One region of the Pseudomonas sp. GD03875 genome, then DNA from elsewhere that is predicted to be linked to it. Evidence: predicted binding sites of a transcription regulator. Region 1 holds the regulator's gene; the other holds the start of a gene.
The links. Region 1 encodes FliA, which starts transcription of late flagellar genes. Its sites were predicted from a motif close to CTAAAGTTTNNNNNNNNNNNGCCGNTAA; they were not measured.
Positions count from the first base shown of each region.

Region 2: N5D30_RS06865 (methyl-accepting chemotaxis protein) is a predicted target of FliA. The motif match lies at 1,874-1,901, and genes of this name have one in related genera.

Region 1 is NZ_JAOCCV010000002.1:276,047-279,476, forward strand. Features, by position in the region: gene flhF (flagellar biosynthesis protein FlhF) at 1-360, shown strand, start outside; gene fleN (flagellar synthesis regulator FleN) at 454-1,287, shown strand; gene fliA (RNA polymerase sigma factor FliA) at 1,284-2,030, shown strand; gene N5D30_RS02775 (chemotaxis response regulator CheY) at 2,113-2,487, shown strand; gene N5D30_RS02780 (protein phosphatase CheZ) at 2,507-3,295, shown strand; gene N5D30_RS02785 (chemotaxis protein CheA) at 3,326-3,430, shown strand, end outside.
Region 2 is NZ_JAOCCV010000006.1:40,782-44,211, forward strand. Features, by position in the region: gene N5D30_RS06855 (methyl-accepting chemotaxis protein) at 1-292, opposite strand, end outside; gene N5D30_RS06860 (Na+/H+ antiporter family protein) at 376-1,695, opposite strand; gene N5D30_RS06865 (methyl-accepting chemotaxis protein) at 1,937-3,430, shown strand, end outside.

The DNA of each region.
Region 1 (3,430 bases):
AGTCTGGCTGCCCGCGGGGTCAAATCGAAGAACTATCTGGTGCTGGCCGCCACCAGCCAGGCCCAGGTGCTCAAGGCCGCGTACCATAGCTACAAGCAGTGCGGCCTGGCCGGGTGCATCCTGAGCAAGGTGGACGAGGCGGCCAGCCTGGGTGAGGTTCTGGGGCTGGCTATCAGCCAGCATCTACCGGTAGCCTATCTGGCAGATGGGCCGAAGATTCCGGATGATCTGCAGGTGCCGCGCAGCCACCAGCTGGTGAGCCGTGCCGTGAGCATGCAGACTGCGGAGGACCCGAGCGAGGAAGCCATGGCCGACATGTTCGCCGGCCTGTATCAGCATCCCGCGCGTCGCGCGGGCTAGCAGGCGGCGGTGTACAAGGCGTTCTAAGGTGTAGGAAAGGGTCGGTGTAGTTGCCCGACCAGCCCAGTCCAGGCAAGAAGGTAAGAGAAGAACATGGGTAGTATGCATCCCGTACAGGTGATCGCAGTCACAGGCGGCAAGGGCGGCGTCGGCAAGACCAACGTGTCGGTGAATCTGTCGCTGGCGCTGGCCGACCTCGGCCGCCGGGTGATGCTGATGGACGCCGACCTGGGCCTGGCCAACGTCGACGTGCTGCTGGGCCTGACCCCCAAGCGCACGCTGGCCGACGTGATCGCCGGCGAGTGCGATCTGAAGGACGTGCTGATCCAGGGCCCCGGCGGCGTTCGCATCGTGCCGGCCGCCTCCGGCACCCAGAGCATGGTGCAGCTGTCGCCGGTGCAGCACGCCGGCCTGATCCAGGCCTTCAGCGACATCAGCGATAACCTCGATGTGCTGGTGATCGACACCGCTGCCGGCATCGGCGACGGCGTAGTCAGCTTCGTTCGCGCGGCCCAGGAAGTGATCGTGGTGGTCTGCGACGAGCCGACCTCGATCACCGACGCCTACGCGCTGATCAAGCTGCTCAACCGCGACTACGGCATGAGCCGCTTCCGCGTGCTGGCCAACATGGCCCACAGCCCGCAGGAAGGTCGCAATCTGTTTGCTAAGCTGACCAAGGTAACCGACCGTTTTCTTGATGTGGCCTTGCAGTACGTCGGCGCCGTCCCCTACGACGAGTCCGTACGCAAGGCTGTGCAGAAGCAGCGCGCGGTATACGAAGCCTTCCCGCGCTCGAAATGCGCACTGGCGTTCAAGGCGATCGCCCAGAAAGTCGACACGTGGCCGCTCCCGGCCAACCCGCGCGGCCATCTGGAGTTCTTCGTCGAGCGTCTGGTGCAGCAACCGATCGCGGGTACGGCCGTATGACAGCAGCCAGTGGACTTCGAATGTACAACAAGGCGCAGGCGCAGGACTCCCAGCATCAACTGATCGAGCGCTACGCGCCATTGGTCAAGCGTATCGCCTACCATCTGCTGGCGCGTCTTCCCGCCAGCGTGCAGGTGGACGACCTGATGCAGGCCGGCATGATCGGCCTGCTCGAAGCGTCGAAGAAATACGACGGCAGCAAGGGCGCCAGCTTCGAGACCTATGCCGGCATCCGCATCCGCGGCGCCATGCTCGACGAGGTGCGCAAGGGCGACTGGGCGCCGCGTTCCGTCCACCGCAACACGCGGATGGTCAGCGACGCCATCCGCACCATCGAGGCCCGCACCGGAAGAGACGCTAAAGATCAAGAGGTTGCGGCCGAACTCCAATTGAGTCTCGAAGATTACTACGGCATTCTTGGCGACACTCTGGGCAGCCGTCTGTTCAGCTTCGACGACCTGGTGCAGGACGGCGAGCAGGGCGGGTTGCACGAAGACGTCTCCGGCAGCCATGGCGGTCCGCTGCATGGCCTGGAAGACGAGCGCTTCCAGGCGGCCCTGGCCGATGCCATCGCCAACCTGCCGGAGCGCGAGCGCCTGGTGTTGTCGCTCTACTACGACGAAGAACTGAATTTGAAGGAAATCGGTGAGGTCCTGGGGGTCAGCGAATCCCGGGTCAGCCAGTTGCACAGCCAGTGCGCCGCGCGTCTGCGCGCCAGGCTGAGCGAGTGGCGGGCGAGCTGACGGCCGGCCGGTTTCATGATTTGCGACGCAACCGGGCCGCCGGGGCGTTTAGGACTGTACGGAGGTCGACTTGGACAAGAACATGAAAATCCTCATCGTTGACGATTTTTCGACGATGCGACGGATCATCAAGAACCTCCTGCGCGATCTGGGGTTCACCAACACGGCCGAAGCCGACGATGGCAACACGGCGCTGCCGATGCTGCAGAGCGGCAGCTTCGACTTCCTGGTGACCGACTGGAACATGCCCGGCATGACCGGCATCGACCTGCTGCGCGCGGTGCGCGCCGACGAGCGACTGAAGACCCTGCCGGTGCTGATGGTGACTGCCGAAGCCAAGCGCGAGCAGATCATCGAGGCCGCCCAGGCCGGTGTTAACGGCTATGTGGTCAAGCCGTTCACCGCCCAGGTGCTGAAGGAGAAGATCGAGAAGATCTTCGAACGCGTTAACGGCTGATGTCCGCCGCGGGGGCACTATGGCAAACGATGAATCCTCCCTGGGCGAACTCGAGTCGACCCTGAAGGCACATGCTACCCAGCTGGTCGAAAGCCTTGAGAAAGGCCGCTTCGGCGAAGCTGTGCATCTGATCCACGAACTGAGCCAGGCACGCGATCGCGGCCTGTATCAGGAAGTCGGCAAGCTCACCCGTGAGCTGCACAACGCGATCGTCAATTTCCAGCTCGACCCGTGCAATCCGCATGCCCAGGAAATCTCGCAGATATCGGACGCCACCGAGCGGCTGTCCTACGTCGTGCAGATGACCGAGAAGGCGGCCAACCGCACCATGGACCTGGTGGAGCAGAGCGCCCCGCTGGTCAACGACCTGGGCGACGAGGCCAAGGCCCTGTCCGGTGACTGGAGCAAGTTCATGCGTCGGGAAATGAGCGCCGACGCCTTCCGCGACCTGGCCAAGCGCATCGAGCTGTTCCTCGCCCGCAGCGAGCGCGACAGCCAGAAACTGTCCGGCCAGCTCAACGACATCCTGCTGGCGCAGGACTACCAGGATCTCACCGGCCAGGTGATCAAGCGCGTGACCCAACTGGTCACCGAGGTGGAAGGCAACCTGCTGAAGCTGGTGCTGATGGCCAGCCACGTGGACCGCTTCGCCGGCATCCAGCACGACATGGACGAGCTGCGCGCCGAGCAGGAAAAACAAAAAGAGCCTTCCAAGGGTGAAGGTCCGCAGATTCATGCCGATAAGCGTGATGACATCGCTGCCAGCCAGGATGATGTCGACGACCTGCTATCCAGCCTTGGATTTTAAGAGCTCTAACAGAGCCTTTGGAGCGCACCGATGAGCTTCGACGCCGATGAAGAAATCCTCCAGGACTTTCTGGTAGAGGCCGGCGAGATTCTTGAACAACTGTCCGAGCAACTGGTCGAGCTGGAAAGCCGACCG
Region 2 (3,430 bases), on a different contig from region 1:
AGCCGTCCTTGCCGTACTTGATCTTGGAGAGGATGGCGATGGCCTGCTCGCGGCTGGCCGTATCGCCCTGGCTGGCGCCGTCGTACAGGGTCTGTACCGAGCCGAGGGCGATCTGCATGTAGTGCTGCAGCTCCTGGCGGCTCTCCTCGATCAGGCGCGTGCGGGTCTCCGCCACCTCGTCGGCCGCCAGGTCGGCCAGGACCTTCGCCACGGTGCCGCTCAGCACCAGGGCGAAGAGGATCACCGGCAGCAGGGCCAGCAGCAGCACTTTGGTTTTCAGGGTCAGACGCATGGTCCCATTCCTTCTGGTTATCCGCCTGAGTCGGAGCGGTGTTGTTGGTGTATCGGCATCCCGGCGCGGAGCTGAAGCGCCGGCTACAGGAGCAGCGCCGCGGCCCAGCCGAACGCCAGCAGCGGCAGGTTGTAATGCAGGAAGGTCGGCACCACGGTGTCCCAGATGTGGTCGTGCTGGCCGTCGGCGTTGAGGCCGGCGGTCGGCCCCAGGGTCGAGTCGGACACCGGCGAGCCGGCGTCGCCCAGGGCGCCGGCGGTACCGACGATGCAGACGATGGCCAGCGGGCTGAAGCCGAGCTGCAGGCACAGCGGCACGAAGATCGCCGCGACGATGGGCACGCTGGAGAAGGACGAACCGATGCCGGTGGTCACCAGCAGACCGATCAGCAGCATCATCAGCGCGCCAAGAGCCTGGCTGTGGCCGATCCAGCCGGCGGCGGAGCCGACCAGGCTGTCGATCTCGCCGGTGGCGCGCATCACCTCGGCGAAGCCGTCGGCGGCGATCATGATGAAGCCCATCATCGCCATCATCTTCATGCCCTCGGTGAACAGGTCGTCCGCCTCGCGCCAGCGCACCACGCCGGACAGGGAGAAGATCACGAAGCCGACCAGCGCGCCGACGATCATCGAATCCAGCCACAGCTGCACGGCGAACGCGGCCGCCACCGCCACGCCAGCCACCAGCAGGCTGTAGGGGTTGTACTGCACGGCGACGTTCTCCACCTGCTCGATGCGGGCGAGGTCGTAGTCGCGCTTGCCCCGGTAGCTGAGGAACACCGCCACCAGCAGCCCGCAGAGCATGCCCAGGGCCGGCAGCAGCATGGCCAGGGTGACGCTGACGCCGGTGGTGTCCACCCCGCCCTTGCGCACGCTGGCGAGCAGGATCTCGTTCAGGTAGATGTTGCCGAAGCCCACCGGCAGGAAGATGTAGGGGGTGATCAGGCCGAAGGTGATCACGCAGGCCACCAGGCGGCGGTCCATGCGCAGGCGCGCCATCACGTACAGCAGCGGCGGCACCAGCAGCGGAATGAAGGCGATGTGGATCGGCAGGATGTTCTGCGACGACACCGACACCGCCAGCAGCAGGCCTATCAGCAGCCAGCCCACCAGGTCGCCGCCGCGTGCCTGCTGGCGGCCGACCAGGGCCAGGGCCTTGTCCGCCAGGGCGTGAGCCAGGCCGGACCTGGAAATGGCCACGGCGAAGGCGCCGAGCAGCGCATAGGACAGCGCCACGTTGGCGCCGCCGCCCAGCCCCTTGTTGAAGGCCGCGAGGCTGGCCTGCAGGTCGAGCCCGCCGATCATGCCGCCGGCCAGGGCACCGGCGATCAGCGCGATCACCACGTGCACCCGGCACAGACTGAGGGCCAGCATGATGCCGACGGCGGCCACCACTGCGTTCATAGACAGACTCCGAAACCGCGGACAAGGCAGACCGTCCGCAAAAAAGCGCAGAACTCTGCCCGAACGATCAGGTTCTGTCAAAACGCGATGCGTGCAATATCCTGATCAGTGCGTGCATAATTCCGCCTCGCCTTTCCCCGTGATCCAGGATCAAGCGGCTCCGGGTCGGCAGCGGACGCTCAAGACCGCGGCTCCGCTACCGATAACCCGAACAGCCGTCCGCACACTCAATGACCTGCTCATGCTGTCGCGCCTGTCCATCCAGTTGAAAATCACTCTGCTCTCGGGCCTCTCCCTGCTCGCCATCGTGACCCTGCTGGTGGGCGCTTCGCTCTTCCAGTCCACTCGCAGCGCCACCCTGGTCAGGGACTCCAGCTCCGAGATGCTCGAAGAAGCCGCCCGCCTGCGCATGGCCTCGCGCGGCGAACTCCAGGGCCTGCGCATCCAGCGCTACTTTATGGATGCCTACCAGTACGGCAAGGGCTTCTCGCGCCAGGTGCTGTTCCTCAAGGACCAGGCCGAGAAACGCTTCCTCGACGCCTTCGACCTGCGCGAGGACCTGGTCCGCCAGGTGCGCTCCGCGCTGGAGGCCAACCCCGGCCTGCTCGGCCTCTACGTGGTGTTCGAGGCCAACGCGCTGGACGGCAAGGACGAGCTGTTCGCCGGCCAGGGCGAGCTGGGCAGCAACGACAAGGGGCGCTTCTCCCTGTACTGGGCGCAGACCGTGCCCGGCACCCTGGAAGCCGAGGCGATGGACGAGACGCAGCTCGAAGACACCAGCACCGGCCCCAGCGGCGCGCCCTACAACGCCTGGTACACCTGCCCCCGCGACACCCGCCGCACCTGCGTGCTCGACCCCTACTTCGACGACGTCAACGGCAAGCAGATCCTGATGACCAGCATCGCCTTCCCCCTGGAGCAGGACGGCAAGGTGATCGGCGTGATGGGCGTCGACATCAGCCTGGAGAGCCTGCAGCAGATCAGCCTGAAGGCCAGCGGCGAACTGTACGACGGCCAGGCCCACGTCAGCATCATCAGCCCCGCCGGCCTGCTGGCCGGCCACAGCCGCGACCCCGCCCAGCTCGGCAAGCCGCTGACCAGCGCCTTCCCCAGGCAAGGCGCGCAGATCAGCCAGCTGCTCGCCGGCGGGCAGTCCCAATTCCTCGAGCTGGATGACAAGCTGCGGGTGATCGAGCCGCTGCTGCCGATCCCCGAGGCCAAGTCCTGGGGCGTGCTGCTGGAAGTGCCGAAAGCCGTCCTGCTGGGCCCGGCCCTGGCGCTGGAGCAGCAACTGGACGAGAGCCGCACCCGCGACACCACCTTCACGGTGATCCTGGCCCTGGTCGCCATCCTCCTCGGCATCGCCCTGATGTGGCTGACCGCCCGTGGCGTGACCCGCCCGATCCTCGACGTGGCGAGCATGCTCAAGAACATCGCCAGCGGCGAAGGCGACCTGACCCGTCGCCTGGAATACGCGCGGCGGGACGAACTGGGCGAGCTGGCCGGCTGGTTCAACCGCTTCCTCGACAAGCTGCAGCCGATCATCGCCGACGTGAAACGCTCGGTGCAGGACGCCCGCAGCACCGCCGACCAATCCGCCGCCATCGCCAGCCAGACCAGCGCCGGCATGCAGCAGCAGTTCCGCGAAATCGACCAGGTGGCCACCGCCTCCCAGGAAATGAGCGCCACCGCCCACGACGTGGCCAACAACGCCGCCCAGGCCGCCGAGGCCGCG